One region of the Massilia sp. H6 genome, then DNA from elsewhere that is predicted to be linked to it. Evidence: predicted binding sites of a transcription regulator. Region 1 holds the regulator's gene; each other region holds the start of a gene.

Evidence for each region. Region 1 encodes LexA, which represses DNA repair genes until DNA is damaged. Its sites were predicted from a motif close to ACTGTATNNNNATACAGT; they were not measured.
Region 2: a site for LexA is predicted at 5,136-5,153, ahead of dinB (DNA polymerase IV). Genes of this name have one in related genera too.
Region 3: a site for LexA is predicted at 3,505-3,522, ahead of imuA (translesion DNA synthesis-associated protein ImuA). Genes of this name have one in related genera too.

What each region holds. Positions count from the first base shown of each region.
Region 1 covers NZ_CP103371.1:3,200,678-3,210,640, forward strand. Annotated here, with positions in the region: gene NRS07_RS14385 (DUF47 domain-containing protein) at 1-590, opposite strand, end outside; gene NRS07_RS14390 (replicative DNA helicase) at 670-2,055, opposite strand; gene NRS07_RS14395 (IS1595 family transposase) at 2,128-3,090, opposite strand; gene rplI (50S ribosomal protein L9) at 3,297-3,749, opposite strand; gene rpsR (30S ribosomal protein S18) at 3,786-4,076, opposite strand; gene priB (primosomal replication protein N) at 4,123-4,413, opposite strand; gene rpsF (30S ribosomal protein S6) at 4,476-4,886, opposite strand; gene lexA (transcriptional repressor LexA) at 5,154-5,786, shown strand; gene NRS07_RS14425 (sel1 repeat family protein) at 5,893-6,504, opposite strand; gene NRS07_RS14430 (hypothetical protein) at 6,538-6,708, shown strand; gene NRS07_RS14435 (cystathionine gamma-synthase family protein) at 6,702-7,937, opposite strand; gene purF (amidophosphoribosyltransferase) at 7,948-9,468, opposite strand; gene NRS07_RS14445 (CvpA family protein) at 9,531-9,963, opposite strand, start outside.
Region 2 covers NZ_CP103371.1:43,110-53,072, reverse strand. Annotated here, with positions in the region: gene NRS07_RS00220 (glycerate kinase) at 1-440, shown strand, start outside; gene NRS07_RS00215 (TonB-dependent receptor) at 638-2,857, shown strand; gene NRS07_RS00210 (S8 family serine peptidase) at 3,218-5,002, shown strand; gene dinB (DNA polymerase IV) at 5,175-6,281, shown strand; gene NRS07_RS00200 (recombination-associated protein RdgC) at 6,357-7,253, shown strand; gene NRS07_RS00195 (asparaginase) at 7,274-7,759, opposite strand; gene NRS07_RS00190 (L-asparaginase) at 7,906-8,661, shown strand; gene NRS07_RS00185 (D-2-hydroxyacid dehydrogenase family protein) at 8,701-9,693, opposite strand.
Region 3 covers NZ_CP103371.1:3,307,169-3,317,131, reverse strand. Annotated here, with positions in the region: gene NRS07_RS14880 (IS1595 family transposase) at 1-406, shown strand, start outside; gene NRS07_RS14875 (endonuclease/exonuclease/phosphatase family protein) at 532-1,623, shown strand; gene NRS07_RS14870 (DUF86 domain-containing protein) at 1,649-2,065, opposite strand; gene NRS07_RS14865 (putative Na+/H+ antiporter) at 2,082-3,320, opposite strand; gene imuA (translesion DNA synthesis-associated protein ImuA) at 3,540-4,262, shown strand; gene NRS07_RS14855 (DNA polymerase Y family protein) at 4,192-5,679, shown strand; gene arfB (alternative ribosome rescue aminoacyl-tRNA hydrolase ArfB) at 5,740-6,138, opposite strand; gene NRS07_RS14845 (EAL domain-containing protein) at 6,257-8,704, shown strand; gene NRS07_RS14840 (metallophosphoesterase) at 8,721-9,860, opposite strand.

The DNA of each region.
Region 1 (9,963 bases):
GCGACATCTTCGCAACGGTCGGTGACGGTTTCGAGAATCTCGTAGATCGCCTTCATCTTGATCAGATTGCGCACGTCCGGCTCGTCGCGGAACAGCTTCGACATGGCGGCGCGCATCACGTGGTCGGCGTCGGATTCGAAACGGTCGATTTCTTCGCAGATCGCGACGATCTTCTGGGCGTTGCCCATGTCGTGCAGCAGGCCGACGGCTTCCTGCACCTTCAGGCAGCAAGACAGGCACAGCTCGGCCAGGCGCTTGGCTTCAGGCGTTACCGATTTGAGGTCGTACAGCGACACGGTCTGGGCGCCGTCTTCCATCATGTCGAGGATATCGTCCATGCGGGTGATCAGCTTGTGGATGTCGTCGCGGTCGATCGGCGTGATAAAGGTCTTGTGCAGCATGTCGACGCAGGCGTAGGTGATGGCGTCGGCCTGTTTTTCGATGCTTTCCACGGCGTGGGTGCGGATTTCAAGGTCGTCGAAATTGGTCATCAGGCCAACCATCTCCTGCGCGCCCTTCACGCACAGCGCGGCGTGCTGGTTGAACAGGTCAAAGAACTTCCCCTCCTGGGGCATCAGGCGTCCGAACATGGTTTTTCTCCGTTTTAGATCTCTTGGGACTGCAAGGGTGCGCCGCGCGTGCGCGGCGTGACAGCGCGTCGATATCGGCTTAATCGCCCTGGTACACGGCGAGGTTACCGCTGTAGTTGCCGAACTTGGTGTACTGGCCGATCCAGGTCAGGCGAATCGCCCCGATCGGACCGTTACGCTGTTTGCCGATGATGATTTCGGCGGTGCCTTTATCGGGCGAGTCGGGGTTGTAGACCTCGTCGCGGTACAAGAAGATGATCACGTCCGCATCTTGTTCGATCGCGCCCGATTCGCGCAGGTCGGACATTACCGGCCGCTTGTTGGGGCGTTGTTCGAGCGAGCGGTTCAGCTGCGACAGCGCGATCACGGGGCAATGCAATTCCTTGGCCAGGCCCTTGAGCGAACGCGAGATCTCGGAAATCTCGGCGGTGCGGTTGTCGCCCGGCTGGCTACCCTGCATCAGCTGCAGGTAGTCGACGATAATCAGGCCGAGCTTGCCGCACTGGCGGGCCAGGCGGCGCGCGCGCGCGCGCATCTCGATCGGGTTCAGCGCCGGCGTCTCGTCGATGTACAGCTGGGCGTCGTTCATCTTCTGGATCGCATGCGTCAGGCGCGGCCAGTCTTCGTCGTTGAGGCGGCCGGTACGCAGGCGGTGCTGGTCGAGCATGCCGACCGAGCCGAGCATACGCATGGCCAGCTGGGTGCCGCCCATTTCCATCGAGAACACCGCCACCGGCAGGCCTGCCTCGATGGCGACGTTCTCGCCGATATTGATCGAGAACGCAGTCTTGCCCATCGATGGGCGGCCGGCAACGATCACCAGGTCGCCCGGCTGCAGGCCCGAGGTCATGCGGTCGAGGTCGATGAAGCCGGTCGGCACGCCGGTAATTTCGCCCTGGTTTTCGCGCGAATACAGTTCGTCGATGCGTTCGACCACTTGCGTGAGCAGCGGCTGGATCGGGTTCCAGCCCTGCTGGCCGCGGGCGCCGGTTTCGGCGATCGCGAAAATCTTCGACTCGGCTTCGTCAAGCATCTGCTTGACTTCCTTGCCCTGCGGGTTAAAGGCATTGCCCGAGATTTCGTCGGCGACGGTAATGAGCTTGCGCAGGATGCCGCGGTCGCGCACGATCTCGGCATAGCGGCGGATATTGGCTGCCGAGGGCGTGTTCTGCGCCATGGCGTTCAGGTACTGCAGGCCGCCGACGTCGTCGGCCTTGCCCAGCGAGACCATGGCCTCGTAGACCGTGATCACGTCGGCCGGCTTGCCGCCATTGATCAGGCGGACCATCTGTTCGAAGATGATGCGATGGTCGTAGCGGTAGAAATCGTCCGCGTGCATGAAGTCGGCGATACGGTCCCAGGCGGCATTGTCGCGCAGGAGCCCGCCAATCACGGACTGTTCGGCTTCGATGGAATGCGGGGGGATGCGCAGCGAATCGACTTGCGGATCGGGAGGGGAATTCATGGCGGGCATTATACCTTTTCCGGTCAAGCCGCTGACATAATTGGGTAGATTCTGGCAATAAAAAAGGCGCTGTCACCGTTGGCTATGGATGAGTCCACAAGCGATGCGTAGCAAGTGCTCGACGGAAGTGACCCGCCCGCCATCAAGTGCCCAGTGCCAGCCCAGGTAATTTGGCAGCCAACGCGAGGCAACCCCGTGGAACCGCGCCAGCCATTGGCGCAAGCGCCGGTGGTAGGCGTTCACGTTCTGGACATGGATCGCGTTCCGGACCCGCTCGCCGGAGCGCAGATTGACTGCCTGGTGGGCAATACCCCGCTGACGGGCAAACGCACGGTAGGCGGCGTGCGAATCGGTGACCAGAAGCGCTTGCGGGGCCAGCCTCGGCAACAGGTGCAGCACCAGTTGGGCTACCTTCAGCGCGCCACGGCCGGTAACGGCATCGATGGTCTGTCCACTGCGGTCACGCGCGACCAGGATGCAATCGAGGTGGCGTGAAGTACCGGGCAGGCTGGCCCGGCCGCCTCGCTTGCGCGGCGGGCGATCGAGTGTGCGTGAGCCTTTCTGCGATTCCAGCAAAAACATTTCGTCGGCTTCGACGATGCCGACGAGCTGCGCTGGCCGGTCATGCTTGACCCGGTTCAGGAAGCGATGGCGCCAACGAAACGCCGTGTTGCGGTGGACGCCAACCCGCTTGGCGGCGTCGCGCACCGCCCGGGAATCGAGCAGGGCGCCGAGGTAGTCGAGCCACTTGCCGCGCAGCCTGAGCCGCGCCAGCGGCGTGCCGGACAGGTCGTTAAATGTGCGCCGGCACTGGCAGCAGCGAAAACGCTGCAGGTCGTTGGCCTGGCCGTGGCGGTGGTAGCGCTGGCAGCCGCATTCAGGACAGCGCCGCCCTGCGGAACGGATCTGCCCAATCAGGGCGACTGCCCGGTCTAGGCCGGCTGCGGGATGCGGGGCATCGAGCACCTGCTGCCGCTGGACCTGGTTGAGCATGGGAAGCTGGGCAAACAGCTTGGCAAACCGGGGCGCTTTCATCTACCACTCCCTATCGAGATCGACAGGGGTTGGACCGCAATTTTGCTCAGCAGTTCAGCTCAGCAGTTCAGTGCTCATCCATAGCTAACGGGTACAGCGCCATAAAAAAAGCCAGGCGAACCCGGCTTTTTTATTGCATCAGTGGCTGACACCCTCCCCCAAGGCAAGCGATACTCCGCCGCCACGGGAGGGGAAACGTCAGGCGCTTAAGCGGCTTCGCCGACGACGGCGATGGTGATTTCCGTGACGACGTCGGTGTGCAGTGCGACTGCAACCGGGAACTCGCCCGTGGTCTTGAGTGGGCCGGTCGGCATGCGGACCTGCGACTTCTCGACTGCGAAGCCTTGCTTGCTCAGCGCTTCAGCGATGTCGAAGTTGGTGACCGAACCGAACAGACGGCCGTCGACGCCGGCCTTCTGGCCGATGGTGACGGTCATGCCGCTGAGCTTGTCGCCTTGCGCCTGGGCAGCCGACAGCTTTTCAGCTGCTGCTTTTTCCAGTTCGGCGCGCTTGACTTCGAACTCGGCAACAGCCGACGACGTCGCACGGCGGGCCATCTTTTGCGGGATCAGGAAGTTACGTGCGTAACCGTCCTTGACCTTGACCACGTCGCCCAGGTTGCCGACGTTAACAACTTTTTCCAAAAGGATCACTTGCATATTTTTCTCCAGGATATTCTGAACTGTACGACGCGATTAAGCGTGGTGCAGGTCGGTGTACGGCAGCAGCGCGAGGTAGCGTGCGCGCTTGATCGCGGTGTCGACCTGGCGCTGGTAGTGCGCCTTGGTGCCGGTCAGGCGTGCCGGCATGATCTTGCCGTTTTCCTGGACGAAGTCCTTCAGGGTGTCGACGTCCTTGTAGTCGACCTGTTCCACGTTTGCAGCCGTGAAGCGGCAGAATTTCTTGCGCTTGAACAGCGGGTTTTGCTGTTTGCGCTTCAGTTTTTCTTTGGCTTTGTTTTTGTCGAACTTTTTACCGAATGCCATGTGAGGCTCCTGTATCTATCTAAATGTTGCCGTGCGGTCGGTTGACCTATGCGGCACTGAAATCAATGATGTGAAACACCAGTGCTTTGCTGTTGCGGTTCTTCCTGGCCAAAAATCCGGTGAACTCGTAAGCCGCGCCCAGTTCAGCGCTGGCAAACCTGCCTGAAACCTCGCCCGCGGCCAGCGCGGGGACTTCAAACTCGACCAGCCTTGCAACCCTTGCCTCTTCCTGCTGCGAACTGTGCATCAGGATGGCGCCCACGATGGGGACACCGGCCGGGGTGTAACGCAGTACGTCACGCTCGGCGATGGTCGCGATGAGCCTGAATTCGTTCACTGCGCGCTTTTACTGCGCTGGTTCACTGTGTCCTTGGATTGCCTGGAAAGACCTGTCAACAATTAAGCAGCTGCCGGGGCCGGGGCTGCAGCAGCAGGTGCTGCCGCTGGTGCCGAGGCTTCAGCGCGGTGGCTCTTGGCTGCGTCTTCGCGCTGGACCGACTTCATCATCGGCGACGGTGCGGTTTCAGCTTTCTTCATCTTGACGGTCAGGTGACGCAGGACGGCATCGTTGAACTTGAATGCGGTTTCCAGCTCGACCAGGGTCTCGTTGTCGCACTCGATGTTCAGGCAGATGTAGTGGGCTTTTGGCAGCTTCTGGATCTGGTAAGCCATCTGACGACGGCCCCAGTCTTCGACGCGATGGATGTTACCGCCGCGGCTGGAGACCGTGGCTTTGTAACGCTCGATCATCGCCGGGACCTGCTCGCTCTGGTCCGGGTGGACGATAAAAACGATTTCATAATGACGCATGCAACACTCCTTAAGGACGTTTAAACAAATTGCCCACCTCGGCGTCAAGACGAGTGTGGGAAGGGAAAGCCGGACATTATAGCCCGAAAACAGGCCGCTTGGGAAGCTCGGTGTTGTCCTGGCGAAGATGCAGCGGGCAATCGCGGCGCGCCCTGCACGACCGCATTGCACAATTTTTTTACACTTTTGCGGTATTTCCCCTTGCGCATACCGGAATACTGTACAAAAATACAGTCTACTCACATAACGGATTGCCTTATCACACCCATGCTCAAGCTCACCGCAAGGCAAGAACAGATCCTTAACCTGATCAAGGAAGCGATCGAGAACACCGGCTTCCCGCCAACCCGCGCGGAAATCGCGGCAGAGTTGGGCTTTCGCTCGGCCAATGCCGCCGAAGAACACCTGCAAGCGCTGGCGCGCAAGGGCGCGATCGAAATTTCACCGGGCACGTCGCGCGGCATCCGCCTGATCGGCGCTTCGGTCGAGCCAGTGCCGCTGGTGCCGGCGGCCCTCATGATGCCGCTGCCGCTGGTCGGCCGCGTCGCTGCCGGTTCGCCGATCCTTGCACAGGAACACGTCGAAGCGACCTATAACGTTGATGCTGCGATGTTTTCCGCGCGCCCCGACTTCTTACTCAAGGTCAAGGGCTGGTCGATGCGCGACGCCGGCATCTGCGACGGCGACTTTCTGGCGGTCAAGAAGATCGACAGCGCCAAGAACGGCCAGATCGTGGTGGCCAGGCTGGGCGACGAAGTCACCGTCAAGCGCTACCGCAAGACTGGCAACCTGGTCGAGCTGCTGCCGGAAAACCCGGATTTCAAGGTGATCCAGGTCAGGCCCGAAGACGAGTTCGCGCTCGAGGGGCTGGCGGTGGGCTTGATGCGCAGCTGGCACTGAGCTCGCACTGAGCTGCGCTGCGCTGCGCAACCCCGGCCCCGGCCCTGTCCAGACCGGGGCTGGATTGACCGCCACGAACCGCTCACTTACCCTGCCACTTGCCCTGTCACTTAGCCTTCTTCGCTTCCGAAGAACTCTTGACCATCGCATTGTGCTCCGCCACATAGGCCTCGGTCGCTGCCCGCCATGCCGCGAAATCGGCCAGCACCAGCTTTGAGTTCACCTTGGCTTCTTCGGTCAGGTTCGATTGCAGCTGCGTCAGGTAGACCGTCGATGCCGCGGTTTCGTCCTTGGTCATGAGCTTGGCGATGTCGGCCGGAATGCGCTTGGTCAGCGGCACCGCCGCGTTCAGGCTGGTGACAAACCTGTTATAGCATTCCTGCCAATTGGTAACGGCACCGCTGATCCGGTCGATGTCGGCGTTGATCTTGGACATTGCCGGAATGCGCGGGGCGACGCAGCGCAGTTCACCTGATTTCAGGTCTTCGCCGTCGTAGCCCTTGATCCAGTAATCGATGTCCTTGCGGCGCGCGACGCGCTGCGTCATCAGTTCGAGCGAAGCGATCGCCACCTTGTTGCCCTTGGCGGCCGATTTCTTGAACAACGCTTCGGCCCTGGCCTCGTCCACCTGCCCAGCTTCGCCATACCAGAACATCTGGCCCAGTGCCTGCTGCGCCTCGGGGTTGCCGGCATTGGCCAGCTTTGTGTATGCCTTCATCGCCGCGGCGTAATCCTTTTTGGCGAACGAAGCATGGGCATCTTCCAGTTCGCCGGCGAAAGCACTGGCGCAGAAAAAGAGGGAAAGGCAGAACAGCGTGGTCTTCATGGTCGCTTACGGGTGAGGAATCGAATCCCCATCATAGCGGCATTCGGGCTTGCCGCTCAACCGCTGAAACAAAAACCGGCGGCGCCGCTCTACTGATCGAGCGCCTGGCGAAAATCGTTCAACAGGTCGTCGGTGTCCTCGATGCCGACCGAGACCCGGATCAGCGACTCGGCAATGCCCATGCTGGCGCGGCGCTCGGCGCCCATCTCGAAGAAGATCGTGTGCGCTACCGGGATCACCAGGGTGCGGGTATCGCCCAGGTTGCTCGCTGCGATGCCCAGTTGCAGGCGGTTCAGGTAATCGAAAGGGTCGATCGCATCGACCAGCTCGAAACTGAGCAGCGAGCCGCCAGCACGAAACAGCGCTTGCGCGATGCCGTGCTGCGCATGCGAAGCCAGCCCGGGATAATGGACTGCAGCGACCCGCACGTCGCCTTCCAGCATTCGCGCCAGCGCCAGCGCGTTGCTACTGGTGCGCTCCATTCGCAGCGCCAGCGTTTCGGCGCCGATGGCGATGTGGTGGGCTGCCTCCGGCCCCAGCGCCGCGCCGAAGTCGCGCAGGGCTTTCGCGCGCAGCTGGGCCAGGCCTTGCGCCTGGCTTGGCTGCTTGCGAAAGTTGGGCGCGATATGCGGATAGCTGCTCCAGTCGAACTCACCGGTATCGGTCAGCGCGCCACCCAGCGCGTTGCCATGGCCGCCGATCGACTTGGTCAGCGAATTGACTACCAGGCCCGCCCCGACCGCCTTGGGACGGAACAGGTAGGGCGTGGTCATGGTGTTGTCGACCACATACAGGATGCCGCGCTCGCGGCACAGCTGGCCGATTCGGGCCAGGTCGGCCACCTGGGTGCGCGGATTGGCAATGGTCTCGACGAAGACCATGCGCGTTTCGGGCCTGAGCACCGCTTCCACGTTGGCGGCATCGGTGGCGTCGACAAAGTCCACGTCCACGCCCTGGCCGGCCACCGTCTGCCACAGGCTGTTGGTGTTCCCAAACAGAAAGGACGAGGACACGATATGGTCGCCGCTGCGCAGCAGCGCCTGGAACAGCGCGCCGATCGCGCCCATGCCGGTGGCGAAGCACAGCGTACCGACGCCGCCTTCCATCTTGCTGATCTTGTCCTCGAGCGCGCTGACGGTAGGGTTGCCCTGGCGGCCATAACGAAAGCCCGGCTCCTTGCCCTGGAAGACCGAGGCCAGCTGGCGCGCATCGGTATAGCCGAAGGCGACCGAAGTATGCACCGGCTTGTGTAGCGAGCCTTGCTCGATCGCCTTGCGGCGATCGCTGTGCAAGATGGTGGTGGTAAAGCCGTACTTATCGCTCATGCGGGCAACCTCAATCGGCTGGCGAAGCGTTCAGGTGCAGGTGCGTGGTCACGTCATCCTCTGCGCGCCGCGGGCTCGGCTTGTGGCGCGCCGACTCCAGGCGGTCGAGATATTCCGGGGTCACGTCGCCGGTGACATACACACCGTCGAAGCACGAAGCCTCGAAGTTCTTCAAGGCCGGATTGACGTCGGAAATCGCCCGCTTGAGTGCGTCGATGTCCTGGTACACCAGGCGGTCGGCGGTGATCTCGCGGCACACTTCTTCGGTGGTGCGGCCATGCGCGATCAGTTCGTCGCGGGTGGGCATGTCGATGCCATACACGTTCGCGTAGAGCACAGGCGGCGCGGCCGAGGCGAAGAACACCTTGCGCGCACCGGCTTCGCGCGCCATCTGCACGATTTCACGGCTGGTGGTACCGCGCACGATCGAGTCGTCGACCAGCAGCACGTTCTTGTCCTTGAACTCGGACACGATGGCGTTGAGCTTCTGGCGCACCGACTTCTTGCGCATGCCCTGCCCCGGCATGATGAAGGTGCGGCCGATATAGCGGTTCTTGATGAATCCTTCGCGGTATTCGATACCAAGCTTGAGCGCCAACTGGATCGCGGCCGGGCGCGACGAATCGGGAATCGGCATGACCACGTCGATTTCGCCGTCCGGAATCTCGGCGCGCACCTTGTCGGCCAGGTATTCGCCCATGCGCAGGCGGGTGGCGTAGACCGAGGCTCCGTCGATCACCGAGTCCGGGCGCGCCAGGTAGACGTATTCGAAGGCGCACGGATTGAGCGACGGATTTTCGGCACACTGCCGCTCCGACAGGTTGCCGTCGTTGTCGATGAAGACCGCCTCGCCCGGCGCGATGTCGCGCATGAAGCGAAAGCCCAGGCCTTCCAGCGCCACCGACTCGCTGGCCACCAGATATTCGGTTCCGCCGTCGGTTTCGTTCATGCCTATGCACAGCGGACGAATCCCGAACGGGTCACGGAAGGCCAGCATGCCGTGGCCAGAAATCTGCGCCACCACCGCATAGGCGCCACGCACCCGGCGATGCACCGCGGCGACCGCCTTGAAGACGGCATCGGTATCGAGGTTGAAGCCGTCGGCCGCTTCCTGGATTTCGTGCGCGAGCACGTTGAGCAGCACTTCGGAGTCGGAATCGGTATTGATGTGGCGCCGGTCGTTACGGAACAGCTCTTCCTTGAGCACTGCCTGGTTGGTCAGGTTGCCGTTGTGCGCCAGCGTGATGCCGAACGGTGCATTGACATAGAAAGGCTGGGCTTCTTCCTCGCTCGACGAACCGGCCGTGGGGTAGCGGCAATGGCCGATACCGGTATTGCCTTGCAGCGAGCGCATATTGCGGGTACGGAACACGTCGCGGACCAGGCCATTGGCCTTGTACATCGAGAACATGCTGCTGTGATTGGTCGCAATGCCCGCCGCATCCTGGCCGCGGTGCTGCAGCAGCAGCAACGCGTCATACAAGAGCTGGTTGACGGGATTGTGCGAGACGACGCCGACGATGCCACACATGGTGCGCTCCTAAAGCTGGACTGCTGATTTTACAAAAATAAATACAAGAAAATTCGGTCACTTCAATACTTCACGTGCTGTGCCAGCGCGGCGGGCAAGAACGGCTTGACCGTGCGCGCCCCGGTCTCCGCCATCGGCGAAAGCAGCGCATTTCTCCAGAAATCCTGTTGCGGGATGGCTGTCATCCCAGACAATATGACGGCGGCAAGCACAATCACAATGCCCCGCGCCAGTCCGAACAGGCCGCCCAGGCCCCGGTCCGCCAGGCTCAGGCCGCTGGCGGTGATGACGGCGCCAATCGCCAGTGACAGCAGGCCCATCAGTATGCGCACGCCCAGGAAAAGAATGACAAAGGCCGCGATCAGGCGCGCTGTCTCGCCGGACACCAGTTCCGGCAGCAGCGGGGCCAGCCTGGCGCCGTACATATTGGCCACCACGAAGGCCACCACCCAGCCCAGCAAGGAAAGAATCTCCTTCACCAGGCCGCGCAAAGTG
Region 2 (9,963 bases), 1.1 Mb from region 1:
TGGAAGGCGAGGCGCGCGAGGTCGCGCTGGTCCACGCCAGTATCGCGCGCCAGGTGGTCTCCCATGGACAACCCATGCGCGCCCCCTGCGTGATCCTGTCGGGCGGCGAAACCACCGTGACCGTGCGCGGGCGTGGGCGGGGAGGGCGCAATGCCGAGTTCCTGCTGGCGCTGGCGGTGGCCCTCGACGGCTTGCCTGGCGTGCATGCCCTGGCTGTGGATACCGACGGCATCGACGGCACCGAGGACAATGCCGGCGCCTGGCTGGCGCCCGGTACGCTGGCGCGCGCCCGCGCGATGGGCCTGGAAGCACGGGTGCGCCTGCTCGACAACGACGGCTACGGCTTTTTCAGTGCGCTCGGCCAACTGGTGGTGACCGGCCCGAGCCGCACCAACGTCAACGACCTGCGCGCCATCGTGATTGAGGCGCAAGTGTTGTAAGAAGCGCTAAAGCTCAGCAATTCGCTTGCTAGGGCGCCTTTCGATCACTGACAATACCGCCTTTACAAGTCGGCAAGCTCAAGACACCACCAAGGTGCGATTGCCGGGGGCGGGACATATCCGCTCGCGCTGCCGAAAGCGGCGTCGAAAAAGAACGGGGACATCGGTTCTTTTATCAATCGTTAGGAAAAAACTCCATGATTAAGATGTCCAAGATGCACCAGCGCGTACTCGGCGCCCACGGCGCCGCGCTCGCGCTGGCCGCCGCCGCGATGCCGGTCCAGGCCCAGACTACGCCGTCGTCCCAGGCGCCAGAACTGCAAACCGTCACAGTAACCGCGCAGCGCCGCACTGAAAACATCCGCGAAGTTCCGGTGTCCGTCACTGCGCTCAAGGGCGAAAAGCTCGACGTGCTGGTCTCCGGCGGCGAAGATATCCGCCTGCTGGCCGGCAAGGTGCCGAGTCTGAACGTCGAATCCTCGAACGGCCGTACCTTCCCGCGCTTTTATATCCGCGGCTACGGCAATACCGATTTCAATACCTTCGCCTCGCAGCCGGTCTCGCTGGTCTATGACGACGTCGTGCAGGAAAATCCGATCCTGAAGGGTTTCCCGATCTTCGACCTGGCCAGTGTCGAAGTGCTGCGCGGCCCGCAGGGCACGCTGTTCGGCCGCAACACCCCGGCCGGCGTGGTCAAGTTCGAATCCGAGCGTCCGAAGCTGGGCAAGGTCGAGGGTTACTACAACCTGTCGGCCGCGACCCACTACACGATGAACGCCGACGGCGCCGTCAATGTGCCGCTGGGCGAGAAGTGGGCCATGCGCGTGTCGGCCACTGGCCAGCACCGTGATGACCACATCGACCATTTCGGCGACGTGGCAATGACCCAGAAGCGCGGCCAGCTCGACGGCTACAATGAACACGCCGAGCGCATCCAGGTGCTGTTCAGCCCGGACAGCAGCTTCAATGCGCTGTTCAATGTCCACCAGCGCCACACCAAGGGCAGCGCACGCCTGTTCCGTGCGAACCTGATGCAAAAGGGCAGCAACAAGGTCGCGCCGGGCTATGAGCTCGACAAGATCGTCACCAATGCCGAGAACTTCCAGCGCCTTAACAGCAACGGCGCCAGCATGCGACTGAGCTGGGACCTGGAAGACTTCCGCGTCTTCTCGATCACCGGTTACGAGCACGTCAGCGACTACTTCAGCCGCGGCGACATCGACGGCGGTACCCCAACCGGCCCGGGCTTCATTCCGTTCCAGGTCCAGACCGGCGGCTATATCAGCAACCTCGATCAGTTCAGCCAGGAATTCCGCATCGAGTCGAAGAACACCGGCCCGCTCAACTGGCAGACCGGCGTCTACTTCTTCGACGAAGACGCGACCGGCGGCAGCGACAACTTCAACGATGCCGGCGCCCGCACCTCGCGCCTGGTCAGCAACCAGACCAACGAAGCCTGGGCCGTGTTTGCCTCGCTGAACTACGCCATCAACCCGAACTGGACCGTTCGTGGCGGCGTGCGTTATACCAAGGACGAGAAACAGTTCCGCACCATCGAAGCGACCAATGTCGTGCAGATCGGCCCGCGTTCGGTCAACACCGCCCAGGACAAGACCAACTGGGACCTGTCGGCGACCTACAAGCTCAACAACGACGTCAACGTGTATGGCCGCGTCGCTACCGGCTTCCGCGCGCCGAGTATCGCGGCCGCGTCGGCAGCGGTGCCGATCACGGTCGCCGATTCGGAAACCATCACCTCGGTGGAACTGGGCGTCAAGGCCGACCTGTTCGAGCGCCGTGCGCGCACCTCGTTCTCGATCTATGACTTCACCGTCAAGGACCAGCAGCTGACCGTGGTCGGCGGCAATTCGAACGTCAACCGCCTGATCAATGCCGACAAGACCAAGGGCAAGGGCGCCGAGTTCGACTTTGAAGCGGCGCTGAGCACCGCCCTGCGCGTAAGTGCAGGCGCGAGCTACAACTACACCCAGATCCGCGACGGCAGCCTGTCGGTCAACAAGTGCGCGCAGTGCACCGTGCTCGATCCGCTCAACGCAGCCGGCCGAGTCGTCATCGATGGCAATGCACTGCCGCAAGCGCCGCGCTGGTCCGTCAACGCCACCGCGCGCTATGGCGTGCCATTCCGCGACGGCGAACTGTACTTCTTCACCGACTGGTCGTATCGCAGCAAGATCAATTTCTTCTTGTACGAATCGACCGAGTTCACCGGTGCACCCCTGACCGAAGGCGGCGTGCGTCTGGGCTATATCTTTGGCGGTGGCAAGTATGAAGTGGCGGCCTTCGGCCGCAACGTGCTCGACCAGCGCCGCGTCACCGGCGGGATCGACTTCAACAACCTGACCGGCTTTACCAACGAGCCACGCCAGTGGGGAATGCAGTTTAAGGGTAATTTCTAAATTTCCACCGTGGGCGCGTTGCGCGCCCTGGAAATCATGATGAAAAAGGGCCGCGCAAATGCGCGGCCCTTTTTCTATGGGAAACATATTTTCAAAATTGTCAACGAATTAGTGCCATATTTTATTTGCCATTTCGGATCTTTTGCCGAAGAAAGAATTTTTCATCAGCATTATTTTGCCGGAGTGTTGTTTATCCGCTGAAATTGTATCGAATTGTCACGCACGACCTCTTCCTTTCGCGATACGCTGGTTTTCGCCGCGTTCAGACGGCACCGGTTATTTGCAAGACGCCGGTTATACCAACGACACGGGCGAGGTTCATTTCGCTTGACGGAAAACTATACAAAAAAAGGAAGAAACATGAAGCAATCGCATTCGATTCATCCTGCAATGTTGAAGATCTGTGCCGCAGTTTCGCTCGCCTTCGCCGCCTCCATGGCTGGTGCGGCCGAGCAGAAGTTCATCCTCGAGACTGACCGTATCATCGTGAAGTACAAGGACGCCGTTCCTGACAACAAGGGCCAAGCACGCAAGGCTGCGCTGGGTGCCGACCGCAAGGCCAAGCTCGACCGCGCCGGACAGCAGTTCGGCATGCTGGTCAGCGAAAGCCATGCAATCTCCACCGGCGCCCGCGTGTTCAAGCTCAATGGCCGCAAGGGCCTGAAAGAAGTGCAGGCACTGGCTGCCGAAATGATGGCGCGCGATCCTGCCATCGAATACGCCGAGCCGGACCGCATCATGACGCACATGGCCACGGCGAATGACCCGATGTATTCGCAGCAGTGGCATTACACCGATGCTACCGGCGGCCTGCGCCTGCCGACCGCCTGGGACAAGTCCACCGGCACCGGCGTGGTGGTCGCGGTGATCGACACCGGCTCGCGTCCGCATGCCGACCTGAGCGGCCAGCAGCTGGCCGGCTATGACTTCATCAGCACCGCAGCCATCGGCAACGACGGCAACGGCCGCGACAGCGATCCGACCGATCCCGGCGACTGGGTCGCGGCAGGCGAATGCGGCGTGGGTTCGCCTGCATCGAATTCGAGCTGGCACGGCACCCACGTGGCCGGCACCGTAGCCGCCAAGACCAACAACAGCCTGGGCGTCGCCGGTGTTGCTTACAACGCCAAGCTCGTCCCGGTGCGCGTGCTGGGCAAGTGCGGCGGCTACACGTCGGACATCGCCGATGCAATCACCTGGTCGTCGGGTGGCACCGTCTCGGGCGTGCCGGCCAATGCCAACAAGGCCAAGGTGCTGAACCTGTCGCTGGGCGGTAGCGGTGCCTGCGATACCACCACCCAGACCGCCATCAATGGCGCCCGTTCGCGCGGCTCGGTCGTGGTGGTGGCAGCTGGTAACGACAACATGAACGTCAGCAACGCCAACCCGGCGAACTGCTCCGGCGTCATCGCCGTGGCGGCCACCGGCAAGACCGGCGCACGGGCGTCGTACTCGAACTACGGCACCCTGGTCGACGTCGCAGCCCCAGGCGGCGACGGCAGCTTCAGCGTGCTTTCGACCCTCAACACGGGTACCAGCGCGCCAGGTTCGGATAACTACGCAGGCTACCAGGGCACCTCGATGGCAACCCCGCACGTGGCTGGTGTCGCCGCGCTGATGTTTGCTGCCAAGCCAACCCTGACCGTGGATGACGTCGAGAGCATGCTCAAGTCGACTGCCCGCGCCTTCCCTGGAACCTGTTCGGGTTGCGGCACCGGTATCGTGGACGCTACCGCGGCTGTGGATGCAGCCTTGGGCACCACGCCGCCGCCAGGCCCGACCGTGGCTGAAACCGAGTCGAACAACACCACCGGCACCGCCGACCTGGTTGCTGTCAGCGGCACCACCATGACTGGCGACCTGAGCAGCACGACCGACACCGATTATTTCCGTGTTGACCTGCCTGCTGGCAAGACCCTGAACTCGGTCCTGACGCCGGGCTCGGCGACGATCGACTACGATCTGTACGTGTACAACAGTGCCGGCACGCTGCTGGGCAAGAGCGAGAACGGCGCGGGCGCCGTGGACAGCTACAGCACCACCAACACTGGCACCAGCACCTTTGCCCGTTACGTGCGTGTGGTGTACTACAGCGGTGGCACCGGTTCGGTCAACGGCAAGTACACGCTGAAAATGACCTGGTAATCGTTTCGATCGGCGAACCGGCGCGGCTCCCCTGCGCTGGTTTCATCCGGGAACGCGCGGCTTGCCGCGCGTTTTTTTTCGTGCGCGGTGTTTGGCTGTACTGCGTATTGCGCAAAATCCATTTTCGCTTGATACTGTATGCAATTACAGTAGTTGACCCTGTCGTGTGACCATTTCGCCCCGTAAAATTATCCACTGTGACTGCGACTGCTTCTACGCATCGGTCGAGATGCGCGATGACCCGTCGCTACGCGGACGCCCGCTCGCGGTGGGCGGCCGTGCGGACCAGCGCGGCGTCGTTGCCACCTGCAACTACGAGGCGCGCCGCTTCGGTATCCATTCGGCTATGGCCACGGCCCAGGCCATGAAGCTGTGCCCGGACCTGCTCGTGATTGCCCCGGCCATGGACAAGTACCGCCTGGCCTCGACCCAGATCATGGACATCTATCGCGACTACACCGAGCTGGTCGAGCCGCTCTCGCTCGACGAAGCCTACCTGGACGTGAGCAATGCGACCCGCTGCAAGGGCAGCGCCACCCTGATTGCACAGGAAATCCGGCAGCGCATCGTCGACACCGTCGGCATTACCGCCTCGGCCGGCGTGGCGCCGAACAAGTTCGTCGCCAAGATCGCCAGCGACTGGAACAAGCCCGATGGCCTGTTCCTGGTCCGCCCGGAAGAAGTGGATGCCTTCGTAGCGGCGCTACCGGTAAAGAAACTGCATGGCGTGGGCAAGGTCACGGCCGACAAGATGCACCGGCTGGGTTTGCAGACCTGCGCCGACATGCGCAGCTGGAGCATCGACCGGTTGCAAGAGCATTTCGGCAGCTTCGGCGCCCGTTTATATGACTTGAGCCGCGGTATCGACGTGCGCGAAGTTAACACCTCGCGCGAGCGTAAATCGATCAGTACCGAAGAAACCTACACGCCCGACGTGCCCGACCTGGCCGCCTGCCTGGCGCTGCTGCCGGAGCTGCACCAGCACCTGTTGGGTCGCATCAAGCGCAACAAGGCGGAAAAATTCGTCAACAAGCTGTTCGTGAAGATCAAGTTTTCGGACTTCCAGCAGACCACGGTCGAGTGTGTTGGCTATGCGCCACATATCCCGACTTATGCGCGCCTGATGGAAACCGGCTGGGCCCGCGCCAGCCGTCCGGTGCGCCTGTTGGGCGTTGGCGTGCGCCTGGGCGATACCGAGGTGGTCGAGCAATTGCGGCTGTTCGACGACACCGCGCCAGAGGCCATCGCCCGTATTGTTGACGACGCGTCAACTGCATAATTCTCGTACTCGCTGCCCGCAAGGGCAGCGTAGAATGTCGTTCCCTTGAAATACTGAAACAATCGGATAACAGCCATGTGGTTCAAGAATCTCCAGATATATCGCCTGCCCGCCCCATGGGCATTTACCCCAGAACAGATGGAAGAAGCGCTGCAGTCGCAGGCGTTTGCTCCTGCAAGCAGCAACGAATTGCTGCGCCAGGGCTGGGATTCGCCGCGCGCCAACGGCAAGCTGGTCCACGTCGTCAACAAGCAGATGCTGATGATGCTCGGGTCCGAGAAAAAGTTGCTGCCATCGTCGGTCATCAACCAGGTCGCCAAGGCCAGGGCCGCAGAGATGGAAGAGCAGCAGGGCTTCCCGCCAGGTAAGAAGGCCATGAAGGAACTGAAAGAGCGCGTTGCCGACGAACTGCTGCCGCGCGCGTTTTCAATCCGTAGCAACGTCTGGGTCTGGATCGACCCGGTCAATGGCTGGCTGGTGGTCGATGCGGCCAGCCCATCGAAGGCGGATGACGTCATCAAGCTGTTGCTCAAGGCGGTCGACCGCATGCCGCTGGAGTCGCTGCGCGTGCAGCGCTCGCCGGTGGCAGTGATGACCGGCTGGCTGGAAGCGGACGAAGCGCCGTACGGCTTCACGATCGACCAGGACACCGAACTGCGCGCCACCGGCGAAAGCCGCGCGGCCGTACGCTATGTGAAGCACACGCTGGAACCGGACGATATTCGCCGCCACATCGCCGCCGGCAAGCAGTGCACCCGCCTGGCCATGACCTGGACCGACCGGATCAGCTTTGTGCTGACCGAAGCGCTGGCGATCAAGGGCATCAAGCCGCTCGACGTCATCAAGGAGGGCGAAGCCGCGACCTATAGCGACGATGAGCGCTTCGATAACGACATCATGCTGATGACGGGCGAGCTGGCCAAGATGATGGCAGACGTGGTCGAAGCGCTGGGTGGGGAAGCGAAGGCGTGATCGGTTCCCAGCGCTGTTAACTACAGCTGCTGGAACACGCCTTCGGCGCGGTTCTTGGTAACGTTATCCCACGGGAAGACCTGTCCGTTCATCGCCACATACACACCAGCCGGCAAGACCTGCGCCACGCCGCAGGCGAAGCCGAGATTGAACAGTGCGTCCGAGTTGGCGATCTCGTAGGGGATCATGGCACCGGTCAGCACGATGGTCTGGCCGAGCCCGGCGGCGCCCAGTACCGCGGCGGTGTCGCGCATGGTGTCGGTGCCGTGGATGATGACGATGGCCTGTTCAGGCGCTGCCTGGCATGAAGCCAGAACGCGCTGCCGGTCCGGGTCTTGCATGTCGAGTGAGTCGAGCAGCGGCAGTATGTCGAGCTCGACTGGAACCGTCATGCGTGAGCGGGCAATCACGGCCGGCAAGTGGCTTTCTGCAAAGCCGAGCACGCCATTGAGTTCGTTATAGTGTTTGTCGAAAGTGCCGCCGGTAGCGATGATGCGCAAGGTCATGTTGATTTGTCCACGTACTGAAAAAAGGTGGGTAATGATAGCCGCAAACCGTAGTGGTTCGAAGGGCGGCTGCGCTAGAATCGGTTGGATCGGTTGAGTAGCATCTTCGCTCGCTCTTTCTTTCCACCAGATGTAGAACTGAGTCCATGAAAACCGTTGCACCGGGCACCGTTATCTTCCACCGCCATCGCGGCTATGGCGTGATCACCCACGTCAACCTGCTGACCGGCTGGATTTCCGCGCGTTTCGGTGACGAAGCGCGCACCCTCGACCTGAACCTGTCGACCGACGAAGTGCAGCATGCCGACGGCGAAGCGATCCTGTTCCGCCGCGCCCCGCCTGACCGCATGCCGCATGCGCGCCTGATGGACATGGTGCGCGCGTTGCACGAGGCGGGCTACCAGAAGCTCTACCTGTATTCGTGGCCCAAGCCCTCGGGCCTGCACTGGCGCTGGCATCTGTTTACCGGTCCGCGCAACTGGATGCAGCGCACCTGGCGCGAAGGCTGGTATGGATCGGGGGCGGAGTACAACAATAACCCAGTGATGGGCTGGGGCGACCTGCCTGGCGCCACCACCGACGAGCTGATCCATGCGCTGGCAAAATTCGACCCGCAGGGATTGGCGCAGGCCCTGGGCCGCGACGAAGACCATACGACCTGGTTCGCGCAGGCCTGCGAGGCGCTGCTGCCGGGCTATATGTACAGCCTCAACATCGAACGCCCGCCGGGCGCAGGCTTGATCGACGCGCCGCCGGTGCCCGTGATTCCGGTGCGGGCCGGCTTGCCACCGTATGCCGGGCCGGAAATCGGCTGGCCACCGGGCTGGGCCGGCTTGTGGTCGGGCCGGCATGCGCTGCCGGCGCCGAAAGTCAATCTCACTGGCGAGCCGGCGCTGCGTTAGCTGCACGAACTTAGCGGCACAAACCTAGCGTTGCACAACCTAGCGCCTGCCCACCGCCTCTGGATTGAGCACGTTATCCGGCTGCCCCTGCGCAAACCTCAGCACATTGTCAAACGCCGCCTGGAAATAGATCTCGTAACTGTCCTGCTCCACATACCCCAGGTGCGGCGTAGCCAATACGGTGGGAATGCGCAGCAGAGGCGAGTCGGCACGCAGCGGTTCGCTGGCAAACACGTCGAGCGCCGCATGACCCGGCCGGCCGGCGCGCAGGCTTTGCTCCAGCGCGCCTTCGTCGACCAGTTCCGCCCGACTCGTGTTGACGAACAGTGCATCCGGCTTCATGCGTGCCAGGTCGTCTGCCTTGACGATGCCGCGGGTCGACTCAAGCAGCCGCAGGTGCAGCGTCAACACGTCTGCTTGCGCAAACATGGCCTCGCGCGATGGCGCCGCGTCGTACCCGTCGGCCACGGCCGCTTGACGGCTGGCCTCGCTTCCCCAGACCAGTACCCGCATCCCGAAGGCGCGTGCATAGCCCGCCACGAGCCGCCCGATCTTGCCATAGCCCCAGATCGCAAGCGTACGCCCCCGCAGCGAGCGGCCCAGGCCGTTCAGTACCGGGTTGCTCGAGGCGGTCTGCCACAAGCCATCTTTCAGATTGTTCGCATATGGCACGATCTTGCGGCTGGCCGCCATGATCAGCGCCCAGGTCAGCTCGGACGGCGCCACCGGCGAACCGATTCCTTCGGTGATCACGATGCCGTGCTCGGACGCCGCGGCAACGTCGATATGCCCGCTGACCTTGCCGGTCTGCGAGATTAGTTTCAAGTTGGGCAACCTGGCCAGCAAGGCCGCCGGGAATGCGGTGCGCTCGCGGATCAGCACCAGCGCGTCAAAAGGCGCCAGGCGCACCGCCAATTGACCGACTCCCCGGGTTGGATGGGTGAACACCTTGACTTCGTGGCCGTCGAGAAGGCGAAAGCAAGCCAGAGCGCGCACCGCATCCTGGTAATCGTCGAGAACAGCTATACGCATTGGAGTTTCTTCCGTTTAAGGTTTATCGCGTAGCGAAATAACAGGTTCCAAAAAGATGGGAAATAGCCTACTACATTAGTCGGACATTATTGGCTACTTTTTTGTAGTAACAGCGTCCGAATCGTTGTTTTAGAGGTGTACAATCGGCCAATTAATTGAGGGGATGACACGTTTGTGTTGTCCCAGCAGCAAAGTTCCCGGCTTGCCCAAGAGGCTGCCGACACGACCGCTGTCAGCGCCGCGCTCCCATCGAGCGTCATGCCACCTGGG
Region 3 (9,963 bases), 110 kb from region 1:
GCGCGACCGCAGTGGACAGACCATCGACGCCGTTACCGGACGCGGAGCGCTGAAGGTAGCCCAACTGGTGCGGCACCTGTTGCCGAAACTGGCCCCACAAGCGCTCCTGGTCACCGATTCGCATGCCGCCTACCGTGCGTTTGCCCGCCAGCAGGGCATCGCCCACCAGGCGGTCAACCTGCGCTCCGGCGAGCGGGTTCGGTTCAGTGAGTGGGGTGCGATCCATGTCCAAAACGTGAACGCCTACCACCGGCGCTTGCGCCAATGGCTGGCGCGGTTCCACGGGGTTGCCTCGCGTTGGCTGCCCAACTACCTGGGCTGGCATTGGGCACTCGATGGCGGGCGGGTCACTTCCGTCGAGCACTTGCTGCGCATCGCATTCGGAGTCATCCATAGCCAACGGTGACAGCGCCTTGGTAATTGATTATCGTCGGCGTTTTGCACGCTAGCGCACAGACTGCCGGGCCTGGAGTGGGCATACTCATGCCATTGCATTGTGCGATGAATTGATCAACTGCCCTCGAGACTGCCATGCTGCTACCTATTTTCGCGACCCTGGTTGCCGTGATCGTCCTGGCAACGCTGCTGCCGTTGCTACGCAGTCCGGTGTGGTGGGTGCGCGACTGGGATTTTCCGCGCCTGCAGCTGGCGATCCTGTCGTTTGCCTTACTGGTGGGGCAGCTCGTCTTTTTCGGCTGGAAAGATCCGATGCACCACCTGATGCTGGTGGCCAACCTGGCCTGCCTGGTCTACCAGGCCTGGTGGATCATTCCCTACACCAAAGCCTTCCCGCGTGAGGTCAAGGCGGCAGTCAGGGCCGAGACGCAGCGCCAGTTCCGGATCCTGACCTCGAATGTCCTGATGCCGAACCGCAACGCCGATGGCTTGATTGCGATGATTCGCGAACACCAGCCCGATATCTTCGTGACTCTCGAAACCAACACATGGTGGCAGGAAAAGCTGGATGTGCTGGAAAAAGACTATCCGCATACCATTAAATGCCCGCTCGAGAATTTATACGGGATGCACGTGTATTCGCGCCTGCCGCTGGAAGACAGCGCCCTGCAATTCCTGGTCGAGGACGACATTCCGTCGATCCACACGCTGGTAATTTTGCCAACTGGAAAAAAAGTGCGGATGCACTTCTTGCATCCGACGCCGCCCAGCCCGACCGAGCACGAGGAATCCACCCAGCGCGACGCCGAACTGCTGGTGGTGGCCAAGAGCGTGGGCGAAGCCGGGCTCGACACCCCGGTGATTGTCGCGGGCGACCTCAACGACGTGGCGTGGTCGACCACCACGCGGCTGTTCCGCAAGATCAGCGGCCTGCTCGACCCGCGCATCGGGCGCGGCATGTTCAATACCTTCCATGCCGAATACTGGTTTGCGCGCTGGCCGCTCGACCACCTGTTCCACAGCGAGCACTTCACGCTGTCCTTCATCAAGCGGCTGCCGGCTTTCGGTTCTGATCATTTTCCGATGCTGGTCGAACTGACCTACGACGCGGCGCGTGGCGCCGAACAGGAAGGCTTGGCGGCGGACGCGCAAGACCACGCCCTGGCCGAGGAAAAGATCGCGGCCGAAGATGCCGAGGTGGATGATGTGCACGAGCCCCAGTCCTGAACACGCTCACTTCCCTTGCCGGCAGCTACACCGTGGCGGCGCCCGCTACCAATGCCTGCGCATAGCCGGTGAAATCGTCCAGCCCGCGCTTGATGATGGTGACCAGCGCCGGTAGTGGCGCGGCCTGGTAATCCCATTCGGCGCGGCAGAATTCGCCGCTGCGCTTGAGGTTTTCGGCCAGCGCGGCCTCGATCCAGCCGTGTTCGGCCAATAGGGTAATGACGTCGCGCTCGTCGCGCGGCTGGCCGAGACCGGCGTTGCCGATCACGTAGTCGCCCATCTCAATGGCGGCTTCCCAGGCGCGGATCACGTTGAGCGTGGCGGCATCCTGGCGCGTCGGGTCGTCGGCGAAGGTGGCTGGGTCCTTGTCGTATTCGTCGCGCGCGCGCCGGCAGCAGCGTTCGATGATGCCGGCCTTGGCGAGCAGGATGTCGTCGTCCATGTTGTCCTCCGTCGGGCTAGATCAGGAACATGGCCGCCGCCACGCAGGTCGGGGCCAGCGCTCCCAGGAACAGGCCGCCCATGCCGATCGAGCCGTCGCGAAAGCCGTCGCGCAGCAGGGCGGCGCCGGCCGGGTTGGGCGCATTGGCAATGATGGTCAGTCCACCGCCACCCACCGCGCCGGCCACCAGCATGTATTTCGCGTGGTCGGACAGCCCGTCGATCAGCGAGCCGAGATAGGTCAGGGCTGCATTATCGGTGATTGCCGTCAGGGCCAGCGCGCCAAAGAACAGGGCGGTCGGCTCCAGGCTCGAGACCAGCGGTTGCAGCCACCACTGCTGCATGCCGCCCAGGACCACTAGTCCGGCCAAGAAAAATCCCACCAGCAGGCCTTCTTTCAGGATCAGCGGCGACTGGTGCTTGGGGTAGGCCTGGGTATAGCCGAGAAACAGCAGGAACAGGCCGATGAACAGCACCGGATAGTGCGCCAGTAGCACGACGCCCGCGAGCAGCGACAGGTGGACCAAGGAGACCAGCACGGGCATCTGCACGTCGGCGACGGTATCGTGCGGCGTCAGGTGAGGGCGCAGCAGCATGGTCATGACGGTTGCGTTGATGAGCACCGCCAGTGCGGCGCGCCAGCCGAAGGTGCTGGCCATGAAGGCGCTGTCCCAGCCCCAGGCCGATGCCACCATCAGCACCGGCGGCGCCGCATACGAAGTGAGCGTGCCGCCGATCGAGATGTTCACGAACAGGACCCCGAGCGCGCCGTACTTGAGTGTGTTGGGAATACCAGGGCGAAACGCCTGCGGCGCCAGCATGAGGGCGGCCAGGGTCATCGCGGCCGGTTCCGTGATCAGGGAGCCGCCCAGGGGCACCAGCGCCAGGCCAAGCCAGCACAGCGCCACTTCGGCACGCACCGGCGCCAGCCGGGCCAGGAAGGCCAGCAGGTCGCGCACGGCATCGAGTACCGGCCTGGATGCGGCGATCACCATCACCACGAAGACGAACAGCGGCTCGGTGTAGTGGCGCGTTTGGGCATAGTTAATGGCGGCTTCGCCACCGGCAACCAGGGCCATGGCCAGTATCAGCACGAAGGCCCAGAAGCCGAATACCACCTCGACTTCGCCCAGCAGGTGGAACAGGCCGGCATGGCGCGGGTGGCGCCGCGCCAGCGAGTGAAACAACTTGGTGGAAAAGGTATGGATTAGGGCGATCGCGAACAGCACGGCGCCGACGAGCTCGAGCGTGGTCACGGGAGGGCTCCGTGGGGTGCGGAAAATGGGATGTTCATTATCTGGATGCACAGAGAAGAAGCCCCATTATTTCATGTTTCGCGGCCGCGCCAAGCGCGACTGCGGCTTGAATCCATGTCAATACCGATGCCGGGATTGGTGTGGTGAACATGAATACGGCTTGCCAAATCCGCACCACCAGAGTACTGTACGTTTATACAGTATTTTTGCTAGAACATCATGAACTGCTCACCTATCCCGGGCTCATCCGTCCCGATTGCGCCAGAGGCCTTGCATCCTTCGCTGTGGCGCGCATCGCAACTGGCGCAGGCTGGCACGCGCTGTGTCGACACCGGACACGCGGCACTTTCTTCCCAGCTGCCTGGCGGCGGCTGGCCGGTCGGCATGCTGGTCGAACTATTGCAACAGCAGCCCGGCATTGGCGAAATGCGCCTGCTGCGTCCGGCCCTGCAAGCCTGCGCCGAGCGCCGCATCGTCCTGCTGCAACCGCCCCATGCACCGCAAGCCCTGGCGCTGGCCGCGCTCGGCCTGCCGCCGTCGCAACTGCTGTGGCTGCGCAGTAACCGGGGCGCCGACGCGCTGTGGGCGGCCGAACAGGTGCTACGCAGCGGCAGTTGCGGCGCGCTGCTGTTCTGGGCCGGCCACGCACGCGGCGAAAGCCTGCGCCGCCTGCACATGGCGGCGCAAAGCGGCGAAACCCTGTTTTTTATGCTCCGCCCGCTGGCCGCGGCGCAAGACGCTTCGCCCGCGCCCTTGCGCCTGGCGCTGCGCCCGGCGGCCGGCGGCATGAACATCGGCTTCGTCAAACGCCGGGGACCGCAGCGCGACGCGCCGCTGTTCCTGCCCCTTACTCCTTCCTTACTGCAACGACATGCGTTTGTGGATCGGCCTGTCCCTGCCCCAGTTGGCGCTCGAAGTCTTCAGCCCCAACTGGTGCAATGACCCGGGTAGCGTCGTCCTCGAGCAAGAACGTGTGCTGGCGCTGTCGCCGGCGGCGCGGGCGGCGGGCGTCCAGCCCGGCATGCGGCGCGGAGGCGTGCTCATGCTCCTGCCCGAGGCCCGCCTGCTCGAGCGCAGTCCCGCGCGCGAAGCCGAGGCGCTGAACGCGGTCGCGCTGGCCATGCTGCAGTACACGCCGCAGGTCGCGCAAGACGACGAAGCGACGCTGCTGATGGACATCGGCGCCAGCCTGCGCCTGTTCGGCGGTATCCGCGCGCTGTGCGCCCGGGTCCGGGCCAGCCTGCGCACGCTCGGCTTCACCGCCTCGGTCAGCTGCGCGCCGACGGCGCGGGCGGCCTGGCTGCTGGCACGCCGCGGTGGCAAGGGCGGCCGTACGGTAAAAATGGACTCGCTCGGCCGCCGCCTCGACCGCCTGCCGGTGGCCTTGTTGCCGCCGGCCCGGTCTTACCTGGCCTGGTTCGAGGGCATCGGCTGCGAGCGGCTGGGCCAGTTGCGCTGCCTGCCGCGGCCCGGCCTGCAGCGGCGCTGCGGCCGTGCGCTGCTCGATACCCTCGATGCAGCCTACGGCATGGGACCGGAGCTGTTCGAATGGATCGTGCCGCCCGAGAGTTTCCGGGCCCGGCTGGAACTGTTCGACCGCATCGAACAGGCCGACCTGCTGCTGGCCGGCGCGCACCACCTGGTGCTGCAGCTGGTCGGCTGGCTGTGCGCGCACCAGCTTGCGGTGGAACGCATCACGCTGCTGATCGAGCACGAGCGCGGCCGGGTGGCCATGCCGCCGACCCCGCTCGAGATCGTCCTGGCCGAACCGGTCTGGCGCGACGAGCACCTGGTGCGCCTGCTGCGCGAGCGGCTGGCCAAGCTGGAGCTGCCGGCGCCGGTGATCGGGCTGGTGCTCCAAGCGCAGCAGCTACAGCCGATGGCGCCGCCTACCGAGTCGCTGTTTCCCGAACCAGGCGGCAGCGAAGAAGACCGGATGCGCATGCTCGAACTGTTGGTGGCGCGGCTGGGGGCCGACAATGTCTTGCAGGCGCTGCCGCAGGCCGACTACCGGCCCGAAGTGGCCAACGAATGGGTGCCGGTGCAGCAGAAGGTGCGCGCCGCCGAGCGCGCGGCGCGGCTGCCGCCAGATGTGCACAGCCTGCCGCGCCCGAGCTGGCTGCTGGCCAAGCCGATCGCACTGCTGATGCGCAACCACCGGCCCTTTTATGGCTCGCCGCTGAAGGTCGCCTCGACCCCGGAACGCATCGAGGCCGGCTGGTGGAGCGACACCCAGGCGCGCGACTATTTCATCGCCGAGGGGCAAGATCATGCGCTGTACTGGATCTATCGCGAGCGCATGGTCGGCGCCGGCGACGATGCCGAGCCGCGCTGGTATTTGCATGGGCTGTTCGGCTAGCCGGCAACTCGGCCAGCTGGCGCGGTCTCGCACATGGTGTTGTTGGTACGCTGCCCGGCCTTACTCGGTCACCTTGCCACGCAAGGCCTTGACCTGCCCGCTGCGCGTCTTGCCGTCGAGCCGGCGGCGCTGCGAGCCGCGCGTCGGCCGGGTAGGGCGGCGCACGGTCTCGACCAGCGCGGCCTGGTCGACCAGCGCCTGCAGGCGCTGCAGGGCGTCGTCCTTGTTCTGCTCGAGGCTGCGCGACGCCTGCGCCTTGAGCACCAGTACGCCGTCGCGGGTGATGCGTCCGTCGCGCATTTCCAGCAGGCGCGCCTTGACGTAGTCCGGCAGCGACGAGGCCGCGATATCGAAGCGCGCATGCACCGCGCACGACACCTTGTTGACGTTCTGGCCGCCGGGCCCCTGCGCCCGGATCGCGCTGAACTGCACTTGCGCCGGATCGATCACCGCTCCCATCTTGCTTCCCTGGCTGGTTGGGCCGCCGCTGCGGCCATGCTGCATTCTAAGTGAGCGGCCGGGGCCATGGGCGGCGCGCACCGCAGGATCTGCAAAACATGTATTTACGACATGCGGTATGATCGCTTTGCCGGCCGACGCTTCCGCTGCGGAAGCGCCCGCGCCGCAAGAAGGCGACACCGTGAATCTTTCACCCATGCCCCTGGCAGTGTTCGTGGTCGATGCGTCGGGCAAGCTAACGAGCTGGAACAAAGCTTGCGAGAAACTTGCTGGCTATGGCCTCGCCGACATCCATGGCGGCACGCTCGATTCGATCATCGAATTCGACGACCCGCCCGGCCCGGCGCCATCGATCGCCCAGCGCGCCGAGATCGAGGCCGCGGCCTGCCTGAAATGCGCCGACGGCCGCCGGCTGGCGGTGCGCGTGCTGGTGGCCGAGCAGTCGTTCGGCCCCGGCCAGAGCGGCACCTTCAGCGTGATCGTGATCCCCCGTGCCGGCCAGGCTCCGCCACGCTATGCGCTGATCCAGGACCTCCCGGTTGCCGACCTGATCGAAGACCTGCCCTGCGTGTTCTACGTGATCGACCGCAGTGGCCACCTGCTGCTGTGGAATCACCAGCTCGAGGAAGCGCTCGAAATGGCAAGCCAGGACATGCCTACCAGCGACGTCCAGGCTTTCTTCGACGAGCGCGACCGTCCCATGATCGTGGAAAAGATACTCCGGGCCTTCGAAGATGGCTGGTCCTCGCACGAAGCCGAGGTGGTCGGCAAGAACGGCAAGCGCACCGCCTTTCTGTTTCATTGCGCCCGCACCAACCTGGGTAATCTGCCCTGCATCGTCGGCACCGGCCTCGACATCTCCGCCCGCAGGCAGGCCGAGCATGGACTGCGGGTGCGCGAACGGGCCATCTATTCGAGCATCAATGCCATCGTCATCACCCACTGCGAAGGGGGCGGGCACCGCATCGAATACGTCAACCCCGCCTTCGAGGAAATCACCGGCTACAAGCTGGCCGAGATCAAGGGCCTCGATCCGCGCTTCATGCGCATCGAGCATTGCGACGAGCACGAACACATGCGCATCAGCGCCGCGCTCGAGCGCAAGGAAAGCGTGCGCGCAGTGCTGCGCAACCAGCGCAAGAACGGCGAGATTTTCTGGAACGACCTGCGCATCGACCCGGTGGCAAACCTCGACGGCGAAGTCACCCACTTCGTCGGCGTGATCAACGACATTACCGAGGCGCGCCACTACGAACGCCGCCTGCACCACATGGCTCACCACGATCCGCTCACCGGGCTGGCCAATCGCACGCTGCTGCAGGAGCGCCTCAAGTCCGCGGTCGAGTTCGCGGTCGGGAACGCGGCGCGCGGCGCCCTGGCTTTCCTCGACCTGGATAATTTCAAGCACATCAACGACAACTTCGGCCACGACGCGGGCGACCATGTGCTGCGCGAAGTGGCTGGCCGGCTGCGCGAGAACATGCGCGACGAAGACACGGTCGCGCGCGTGGGCGGCGACGAATTCGTGCTGGTCATTACCAACCAGGCCAGCCTGGACGACATCGCCGATCTGGTCGAGCGGGTGCGGCGCAGCGTCAACGCGCCGATCGCCTGGGAGCGGCAGCACATCATCCCCGGAACCAGCATTGGCGTGAGCGTGTTTCCCGACGACGGCGACAGCGCCGAAAAGGTCATGCGCGCCGCCGATGCCGCGATGTACCACGCCAAGACGCTGGGCAAGAACAACTTCCAGTTCTATTCCGAGCGCCTGAACCAGATCGTGCACGAACACCTGATGCTCGAAGCGAGCCTGGGCCGCGCCATCCGCGAGCGCGAGCTGGTGCTGGGCTACCAGCCCAAGGTGGACATCAAGTCCGGCAGGGTGGTCGGGGCCGAAGCGCTGGTGCGCTGGCAGCACCCGACCCAGGGCCTGATCCTGCCCGACCGCTTCATCCCGGTGGCCGAGGAAACCGGCCTGATCGTCCCGATGGGCGAATGGGTGATCGACGAGGCCTGCGCCGCGCTCAAGACACTCGGCGCGCTCGGCATCGACGACTTCGTCATCTCGGTCAACCTGTCCGCACGCCAGCTGCGCCAGCGCGACTTTGCCGAGCGCCTGGCACGCACCCTGGCGCGCCAGGGCGTCCATCCCGGCAGCCTCGAACTCGAGGTCACCGAGAGCCACCTGATGGACCAGCCGGCCGACGCCATGGAAGCGCTGGCCCAGCTCAAGGCGCTTGGCGTGCGCCTGTCCATCGACGACTTCGGCACCGGTTATTCCAGCCTGAGCCACCTGCAGAAATTCCCGGTCGATTTCATCAAGATCGACCGCTCCTTCCTGGGTAACGGCCTGGTCGACGGGCATGCCGTGATCACGCGCGCCATCATCGCACTCGGACACAACCTCAAGATGAAGGTCATCGCCGAAGGCGTCGAGACGCGCGAGCAGCTCAGCTTCTTGCGCGAGCACGATTGCGACCAGATGCAGGGCTTTTATTTCAGCCCGGCGCTGTCGCAGGAAAGGCTGCAGCGGATGGTATGCAGCGGCGCCAGGATGCAGTACTGACCCCTGGCGCGCCGCCTCAGGATGGCGCGCGCAAGGTCAGCTTGATGATCTCGCCCGGCTGCCACAAACGCATGCGCGGGCCCCAGCTGCCTGCGCCGCGCGTGACGTACAGGATCATGCCGCCGATGTCGTGGGCACCGACAAACCTGGGAAAGCGGCGCTGCACCGCATAGCTGAAGGGCCAGATCTGGCCGCCGTGCGTGTGCCCCGACAGCATCAGGTCCACCCCGAGGGCGCCGGCCGCGTCGACGACCCCGGTGGCCGGAATATGCGCCATCAGGATGGTCGCGGCACGGGTGCCAGTGCCTGTGCCAGCCACGGCCGCGGCCGGCACAGCAAGCGTGCGCGCCAGGCCGGTGGTGAGCTTGTCGCCGCGGCGCATGGCAGCGCCGATATCGTCGATCCCCGCCAGCATCAGGCCCGGGGCTAGCTCTACCTGGCGGTCGCGCAGCCAGCGCACGCCGCCTTCCTGGAACTCGCGCACGGTGGCATCCACATCGCCATAGAATTCGTGGTTGCCCGTCACCGCCCAGACGCCCAGCGGCGCTTCCAGCGCGCGCAGGGTGGGGGCCAGCCGCGCGTCGCGCACCGGATCGTTCTCGACCAGGTCGCCCAGCATCAGCACTGCCGCCGGTTGCAGGGCATTGATTTGCTGTACCCGCTGTCCCAGCCATTGCGAGCGGCGCTGCGCGCCCAGGTGGATGTCGCTCAGCGCCACGATGACGGTGCCGTCGAGCGCCCCGGGCAGGTTTCTCAGCACCACCTCGTGTTCGACCACGACCGGCGCGCGCATGCCCTGGAACAGGGCGAATGCCGCCAGCAGCAGGCCGGCCAGCGCCGCGCCACCGCGCAGCGCCGGCACGGCGGCGCGCCACCAGGCACCAAAGCCGGTAACGATGTCGACGGCCAGCAGTGGCAGCGCCATCACGACCACGATGCCCAGCCAGGTCAGCGCGAACTGCCCCGGCCACCAGCGCCAGTCGAGTGCCTCGTCGCCAATGTGTACGCCGGCGATATACACCAGCCAGATGAACAACACGCCGCTCCACCAGGCGCGCGGCGCAATACGGCTGCCGATGGCCGGAAGCGTTGCCAGGCGCGCCGCGACGTACAGGTGCAGCAGCGTGCCGATGATGTTGAGGACGATCGAGAACATGGAATGCAGAATCTTGGATGGGGCCGCCACGGTAGCGTAAACCCGGGCGCTGCGTGCGCATGGGTGCGGGCGCGCCGCAGGCAACGGTATTGCAATCGATCGG